DNA from 3 places in the Kitasatospora sp. NPDC059160 genome. Region 2 is predicted to be linked to each of the others. Evidence: riboswitches for the same ligand, from Rfam matches in the RefSeq annotation. Region 2 holds a riboswitch; each other region holds the start of a gene.

What was found. A riboswitch is a leader RNA that binds a small molecule or an ion and turns the genes downstream of it on or off. The one in region 2 is predicted to bind cobalamin.
Region 1: it holds a riboswitch for cobalamin, as region 2 does, so the genes downstream of both, ACFXOZ_RS01160 (peptidase) here and ACFXOZ_RS06945 (CoA-acylating methylmalonate-semialdehyde dehydrogenase) in region 2, are expected to answer to the same signal.
Region 3: it holds a riboswitch for cobalamin, as region 2 does, so the genes downstream of both, ACFXOZ_RS17575 (ribonucleoside-diphosphate reductase subunit alpha) here and ACFXOZ_RS06945 (CoA-acylating methylmalonate-semialdehyde dehydrogenase) in region 2, are expected to answer to the same signal.

What each region holds. Positions count from the first base shown of each region.
Region 1 is NZ_JBHZCN010000002.1:31,996-34,185, forward strand. It holds partial or broken gene ACFXOZ_RS01150 (enoyl-CoA hydratase-related protein) at 24-221, shown strand; gene cobF (precorrin-6A synthase (deacetylating)) at 268-1,026, opposite strand; cobalamin riboswitch at 1,138-1,286, shown strand; gene ACFXOZ_RS01160 (peptidase) at 1,385-2,190, shown strand, end outside.
Region 2 is NZ_JBHZCN010000011.1:59,634-61,823, forward strand. It holds gene ACFXOZ_RS06935 (short-chain fatty acyl-CoA regulator family protein) at 1-49, shown strand, start outside; gene ACFXOZ_RS06940 (hypothetical protein) at 196-417, shown strand; cobalamin riboswitch at 659-850, shown strand; gene ACFXOZ_RS06945 (CoA-acylating methylmalonate-semialdehyde dehydrogenase) at 1,047-2,190, shown strand, end outside.
Region 3 is NZ_JBHZCN010000036.1:31,781-33,970, reverse strand. It holds gene ACFXOZ_RS17580 (hypothetical protein) at 1-388, opposite strand, end outside; cobalamin riboswitch at 849-981, shown strand; gene ACFXOZ_RS17575 (ribonucleoside-diphosphate reductase subunit alpha) at 1,175-2,190, shown strand, end outside.

The sequences.
Region 1 (2,190 bases), on a different contig from region 2:
CACCAGCACCGTCTTCCGGGTCCGCCGAGACCGTCGCGGCGATGTCCACCCCGGCGGCGGTCATGCTCAAGGAGAGCGTCAACCGCTCCTTCGAGACGACGCTCGCCGAGGGCGTCCGCTTCGAACGCCGGCTGTTCCACTCGGTGTTCGCCACGGCGGACCAGAAGGAGGGCATGGCCGCCTTCGCCGAGAAGCGGGCGCCGAAGTTCGAGCACCGCTGACGGTCCGCGCGTGCGCAGCCCCCTCGCCCGGGGCGGCGCACGCCGGTCAGCCCTCCGACCGCCGCAGCAGGTAGGTGTCCATGATCCAGCCCTTGCGCTCGCGTGCCGACTCGCGCAGCTCGCGGATCCGTGGGGCGGCTTCGGTCAACGGCCCGGCGACCAGGATCTCGTCGGGAGTGCCGAGGTAAGCGCCGTAGTGGATCTCCAGTCCCTGGGGGTCGAGGCCGGTGAAGGCGGCCCGGCCGTCGAGCATCACCACCACGTCGTCCACCCCCTCGGGGAACCCCTCGGCCAGGCGGCGGCCGGTGGTGATCTGCACCGGGCGGCCGACCCGGGTCAGGGTGGTGCGGTGGGCGGCGGCGAGCGCGGAGACACTGCTGATGCCTGGGACCACCTCGTAGTCGAACGCGACCGCGCCGCGGGCCCGTACGTCCTCCACCACCGCGATGACGCTGTCGTAGAGGCCCGGATCCCCCCAGACCAGGAAGGCACCCGTCTCGCCCTCGCCGAGGTGCTCGGCGGCCAGCCGCTCGACCAGGTCGGCGCGCCGGAGGCGCCAGTCGTCCACGGCGGCGGTGTACGCGGGCGTGGTGCGGTCCCGCTCCGCGTCCGGTGCCTCGACCACCCGGTGCCCGGGCCGGCCGTGCTCGGTCAGCATCCGGCGCCGCAGGTGGATCAGGTCCTGTCGTTCCTCGCTCTTGTCGAGGATGAAGAACACGTCCGTGCGACCGATCGCCCGGACCGCTTGCAGGGTGAGGTGGTCGGGGTCGCCCGCGCCGATGCCGATGACGAAGATGTGCCGCATGGGAGCCATTCTGCCGTCCCTGAGGACCTGGCCAGGACGGCGGGGAGAGGAGCGCGCGTCGCGACGGCGGGTGCCGGGCAGCGTGGTGTCGCGCTCGAACCCTTGACCGGATCTTTTCCGTGTCGCCATGATGGGCCGTCAAGTTGTGACTCCGCCCTCGGGGGAAGTCCGGTTCGAGTCCGGCGCTGACCCGCAACGGTAGGCCTCCGACTCCGCGTCGGTGGCGAGCCCGAGTACCCGTCGGCGGAGGTGTGTCGTCCACTCCTCCCGTCGTGGTCTGCGGGCCGGAGCTCAGAGGGCTGCCCGGTGCGTCGCCGAGGCCCTCCGGGCCCCTGTGTGCGGGCCCGGAAAGGTCTCCATGCCCGCGCTCCGCCGCACCCTCGGTCTGCTCGCGATACCCGCTCTCGCCCTTGCCGCCGCGCTTCCGGCGGCCACCGCCGCGAGTGCCGCGCCCGCCGCCCCGACCTCGTCCGCGACGTTCCGCCCCGACGCCGCCGCGGGCGGCTGGCTGGCCCGCCAGCTCGTCGGCGGCGACCACTTCGAGTCCGTCTTCAACGGGACCGCCTACCCCGACCAGGGCCTGACCATCGACGCGGTGCTGGCCTTCGCCGCCTCGCGCAGCTCCGACGACGCCGCCGCGAAGGCCACCGCCTGGCTGGCGAAGCCCGAGATCATCAGCGGCTACCTCGGCGACGGCACCACCGAGGCCTATGCGGGCGCGACCGCCAAGCTGCTGCTCGCCGTCGAGGTCCGCGGCGGGGACCCGACGGCCTTCGGCGGCGTCGACCTGCCGGCCCGGCTGCGCTCGCTGCAGACCGCCGGAGGCCGCTTCTCCGACCGCTCCCAGTGGGGCGACTACAGCAACGCCTTCGGCCAGTCCCTCGCCCTGATCGCCCTGCACCGCACGCCCGGTGACGCCCCGGCGGCGGCCGTCGACTTCCTGGCGAACAGCCAGTGCGCGGACGGCGGCTTCCCGGTCTCCTTCGGCCAGGCCGCCTGCACCAGCGACCCCGACGCCACCGCGCTCGCCGTCCAGGCCCTCGCCGCCACCGGTCGCGCCGCCAAGGCGAACACGGGACTCGGCTGGCTCACCGCCCACCAGAACGGCGACGGCGGGTTCGCGGCCGCCGGGGCGACCGCCTCCAACGCCAACACCACCGGCCT
Region 2 (2,190 bases):
CGTCGACGAGCACACCAGCACCTTCGTCCCGTACCCGGCGTCCTCCTGAGCGGTGCCGCACGGGGCGAGGCAGCCCCCGGAGGGCCGTCGGACGAGTACAACCACCCTTCCTGCCATCGGGTTTGGTGACATTGGGCGGCGGGCATCGCCAGCCCGGAAGCCCCGTGCACCACGGGCGGAAGTGAGGTGGGACGGATGGCCGGCGACGAGACGCCACAGCCCTTCGCGACGTTCTGCGGCAACTGCAACTGCGGTTGCCCCCAGGTGTTCCTGGACCGGGAGGCCCCGGTGGACCGGCGGGTGAGGATCACCGACGACTTCGGTCAGCAGATCCGGATGAGCGAGGACCAGTTCCGCGACCTGGTGCGCCAGGCCAAGGAGGGACTGCTGGACCTCTCGGCGGCTTCGGCCGGCTGAACGCGATCGAACGGCGCCCGGGGGCGGCGGTCCGATGACCCGCCGCCGGTCCGGCGAAAGGCCGTGGTCGCGGCCCGGGACTCGCCGATCGGTGTCGGGGACACGGACACCTCGCTCTACAGGAACGCGTGGTCGACCTCGCGCTCTGGCTCGACCACCACCGGCCCGTCCTGGCCCTGTGACCCGTCGTGGCCCTGTGACCGCTCGGGCCCGCGTCGCGCGGCGGTGGGTCTGGACTTACTAGGACGTCCAACTATATGGTCGACGGCAGGTCCGCGGTGTCAGGGAAGCCGGTGTGAGTCCGGCACGGTCCCGCCACTGTGACCGGGGAGTTCGTCCTCGCAGATGACGGCCACTGGCAGCCAGCCGGGAAGGCCAGGGGGCGGGCGTGGATCCGGGAGTCAGGATACCGGCCGCGGATGATCCGTGTTTTCCACGAGGATGGAGACGACACGCATGACTCCGGGCCGCTGTTCCCGCTCCGCTGCCGTGCTGCCGACCGTCGGGGCCCATCGCCCCTGACGGTTCGTCACTTTACGCCTGCCGCGACGGCGTACGACCGTACGTCCGCTGCCGCGGCGTGCTCTCTCCATTCCTCCTCTCCCCACCCGTGACGAGAGAAGGAACCGATGGTCCGCGAACTGACCCACTTCATCGGCGGCAAGCGCGTCGCCGGGACGTCCGGCCGCTACGGCGACGTCTTCGACCCCAACACCGGCCGGGTGCAGGCCCGGGTGCCGCTGGCCGACCGGGCCGAGGTCGAGGCGGTGATCGCCGACGCCGCCCAGGCCCAGCCCGCGTGGGCGGCCTGGAACCCGCAGCGGCGGGCGCGGGTGCTGCTGCGCTTCCTGCAACTGGTCGAGCAGGAGAAGGAGGAGCTGGCCCGGCTGCTCTCCGCCGAGCACGGCAAGACTGTGGCCGACGCCCACGGCGACCTCCAACGCGGCCTGGAGGTGGTGGAGTTCGCCGCCGGGATCCCGCACCTGTTGAAGGGCGAGTTCACCGACAACGCCGGCACCGGCATCGACGTCTACTCGATGCGCCAGCCGCTCGGCGTGGTCGCCGGCATCACGCCGTTCAACTTTCCGGCGATGATCCCGCTGTGGAAGGCCGCACCCGCGCTGGCCTGCGGCAACTCCTTCGTTCTCAAGCCCTCCGAGCGGGACCCGTCGGTGCCGCTTCGGCTCGCCGAGCTGTTCCTGGAGGCCGGGCTGCCGCCGGGCGTGCTCAACGTGGTCAACGGCGGCAAGGAGGCGGTGGACACCCTGCTGGAGGACGAGCGGGTGCAGGCCGTCGGCTTCGTCGGCTCCACCCCGATCGCCCGGTACGTCTACGCGACGGCCGCCGCCCACGGGAAGCGGGCGCAGTGCTTCGGCGGCGCGAAGAACCACATGATCGTGATGCCGGACGCCGACCTCGACCAGGCCGCCGACGCGCTGATCGGCGCCGGCTACGGCTCGGCGGGGGAGCGCTGCATGGCGATCTCGGTGGCCGTCCCGGTGGGGGAGGAGACCGCGGACGCGCTGGTGGCCAAGCTGGTCGAGCGGATCGCCGCGCTCAAGGTCGGCCGCTCGGACGACCCGGCTGCCGACTTCGGCCCGCTGGTCGGCGCCGACGCGCTGGAGCGGGTCCGCGGGTACCTCGACCTCGGGGTCCGGGAGGGCGCCGAACTCGTCGTCGACGGGCGGGACTTCCGCCTTGAGGGCCACGAGGGCGGCTACTTCCTCGGCGCCTCGCTGTTCGACCGGGTGACCCCGGACATGCGGATCCACC
Region 3 (2,190 bases), on a different contig from region 2:
CGCCGTTCGACGGGCCTGGGGTCGACGGGCCGCCGTTCGACGAGCCGGGGGTCGGCTTGCCCGAGACGGACGCGGACGCGACCGCACCGCCACCGGGCTTGGCCGGGTCGTCCTTCTTGCCGAACAGCAGCACTCCGCCCGCGGCCAGACCACCCACCAGGACGACGGCCACCGCGCCGCCGATGATCCTCACCCGGCGCTTGCGCCTGCCGTCGGCCTCGTTGCGGTCCGCCAGCGCCGCCCAGTCCGGCTCGACGCGCTGCGGCGGGACCGGCTGCTGCGGCGCGGCCGGCTGCTGCACGGCAACCGCCTGCTGCGGGGGACCCGGCTGCTGCGGGGCCTGCTGCCACTGCGGCTGCGGAGCCGGCGGCTGAACCGGCTGGGGCACCGGCTGGGGCACCGGCGGGACGGGCTGGGAGAACGGCTGCGCCGCCGGCGCCACCGGTCCGTACGAGGCCGGCGGCGGGCCGAAACCACCGCCCGGCGGCGCCACCGGACCCGGCCCCACCGGCTGCTGATTCTGTGCGCCCCCCGGCCCGGCGGGAGGCGTCCCCTGCGGCCCGTGCCCAGGTACACCAGTTCCGTCGCTCATGCGCCCAGATCGTAGGGCATCACCCGCACCGTCCCTCGGCCCGGTGACCGTTCCGTATCGAAACCAGGACGCCCGGCGCGCCGGGCCCGGGTGTCCGGCACCCGGATCCGGGGTGTCCGGCGGGCGGCCGCGACACGTCCGGAGCGTGGTTCCGGGCCTCGGACGTCCACGAACCGCCACCGGCCCGGGCACAACCCGTCATCGCGACAACACACCACGCCGTACTACATGTGGTGTCGCATCGAGGAGACACCACTACATGTATGCTCGCTTCTGCTGTCGATGCAGGGGAACCCGGTGGGAATCCGGGACTGCCCCGCAGCGGTGTGCGGGCGGCTCCAGCAGCCGTACCGCGAGTCCGAGTACCTGCCGAACAGCGTGCGCCACGGCCCTCCCGCAGAGGCCGCGCCAAGCACCAGCACCACCCCTCCGGGCCTCGCGGGCGGGCCGGGGAGACACCTCGCGCGACGCTTTTTGCGTTCGCGCCGTGCTCCCCTGCCCAGATCGGCCCGGGTGACCCCGATCACCGCCGCACGATCGCCGCCAGGAGAGAGCGCCTTGACCACCGCTGCCTCAGTCACCCTGCCCGCCCAGGGCTCCGGTACCGCCTTCACCGACCCGACGGTCTCCGACCCCGGCGGTGCTCTCCTGCGGCTGCTCACCGACCGCAGCGCCGACCTCACCGAGGTCGACCCCGGCCATGTCGCCGCCGCCGCGCTGCGCGGCCGCCACGCCGGCTCGGACTTCGCCGAGCTGCGCGGTCTGGCCGTGGACGCCGCCGCGTCGATGATCGCCGAGGACCCCCAGTACTCGAAGCTGGCCGCCCGCCTGCTCGCCCTGGAGATCGTCGACGAGGCGAACAGCCAGGGCTCGACCTCCTTCTCCGCCTCGATCGCCGTCGGCCACGCCGAGGGCCTGATCGGCGACACCACCGCGGCCTTCGTCGCCAAGCACGCCGACGCCCTGAACGCGCTCGTCGACACCAAGGGCGACGACCGCTTCGAGTACTTCGGCCTGCGCACCGTCCAGTCCCGCTACCTGCTGCGCCACCCGATCACCCGCAAGGTGATCGAGACCCCGCAGCACTTCCTGCTCCGCGTCGCCTGCGGCCTGGCGGTCGGCGACTCCGAGCAGTCGGTGCGCGAGGTGTCCGAGCTGTACGGCCTGATGAGCCGCCTGGAGTACCTGACCTCCTCGCCGACGCTCTTCAACTCCGGCACCCGGCACCCGCAGATGTCCAGCTGCTACCTGCTGGACTCGCCGCTGGACAACCTGGACTCGATCTACAACCGCTACGCGCAGATCGCCCGCCTCTCCAAGCACGCCGGCGGCATCGGCCTGTCCTACTCGCGCATCCGCTCGCGCGGCAGCCTGATCCGCGGCACCAACGGCAAGTCCAACGGCATCGTCCCGTTCCTGCGCACCCTCGACTCCTCGGTCGCCGCCGTCAACCAGGGCGGCCGCCGCAAGGGCGCGGCCTGCGTCTACCTGGAGACCTGGCACGCCGACATCGAGGAGTTCCTGGAGCTCCGCGACAACACCGGTGAGGAGGCGCGCCGCACGCACAACCTCAACCTGGCCCACTGGATCCCGGACGA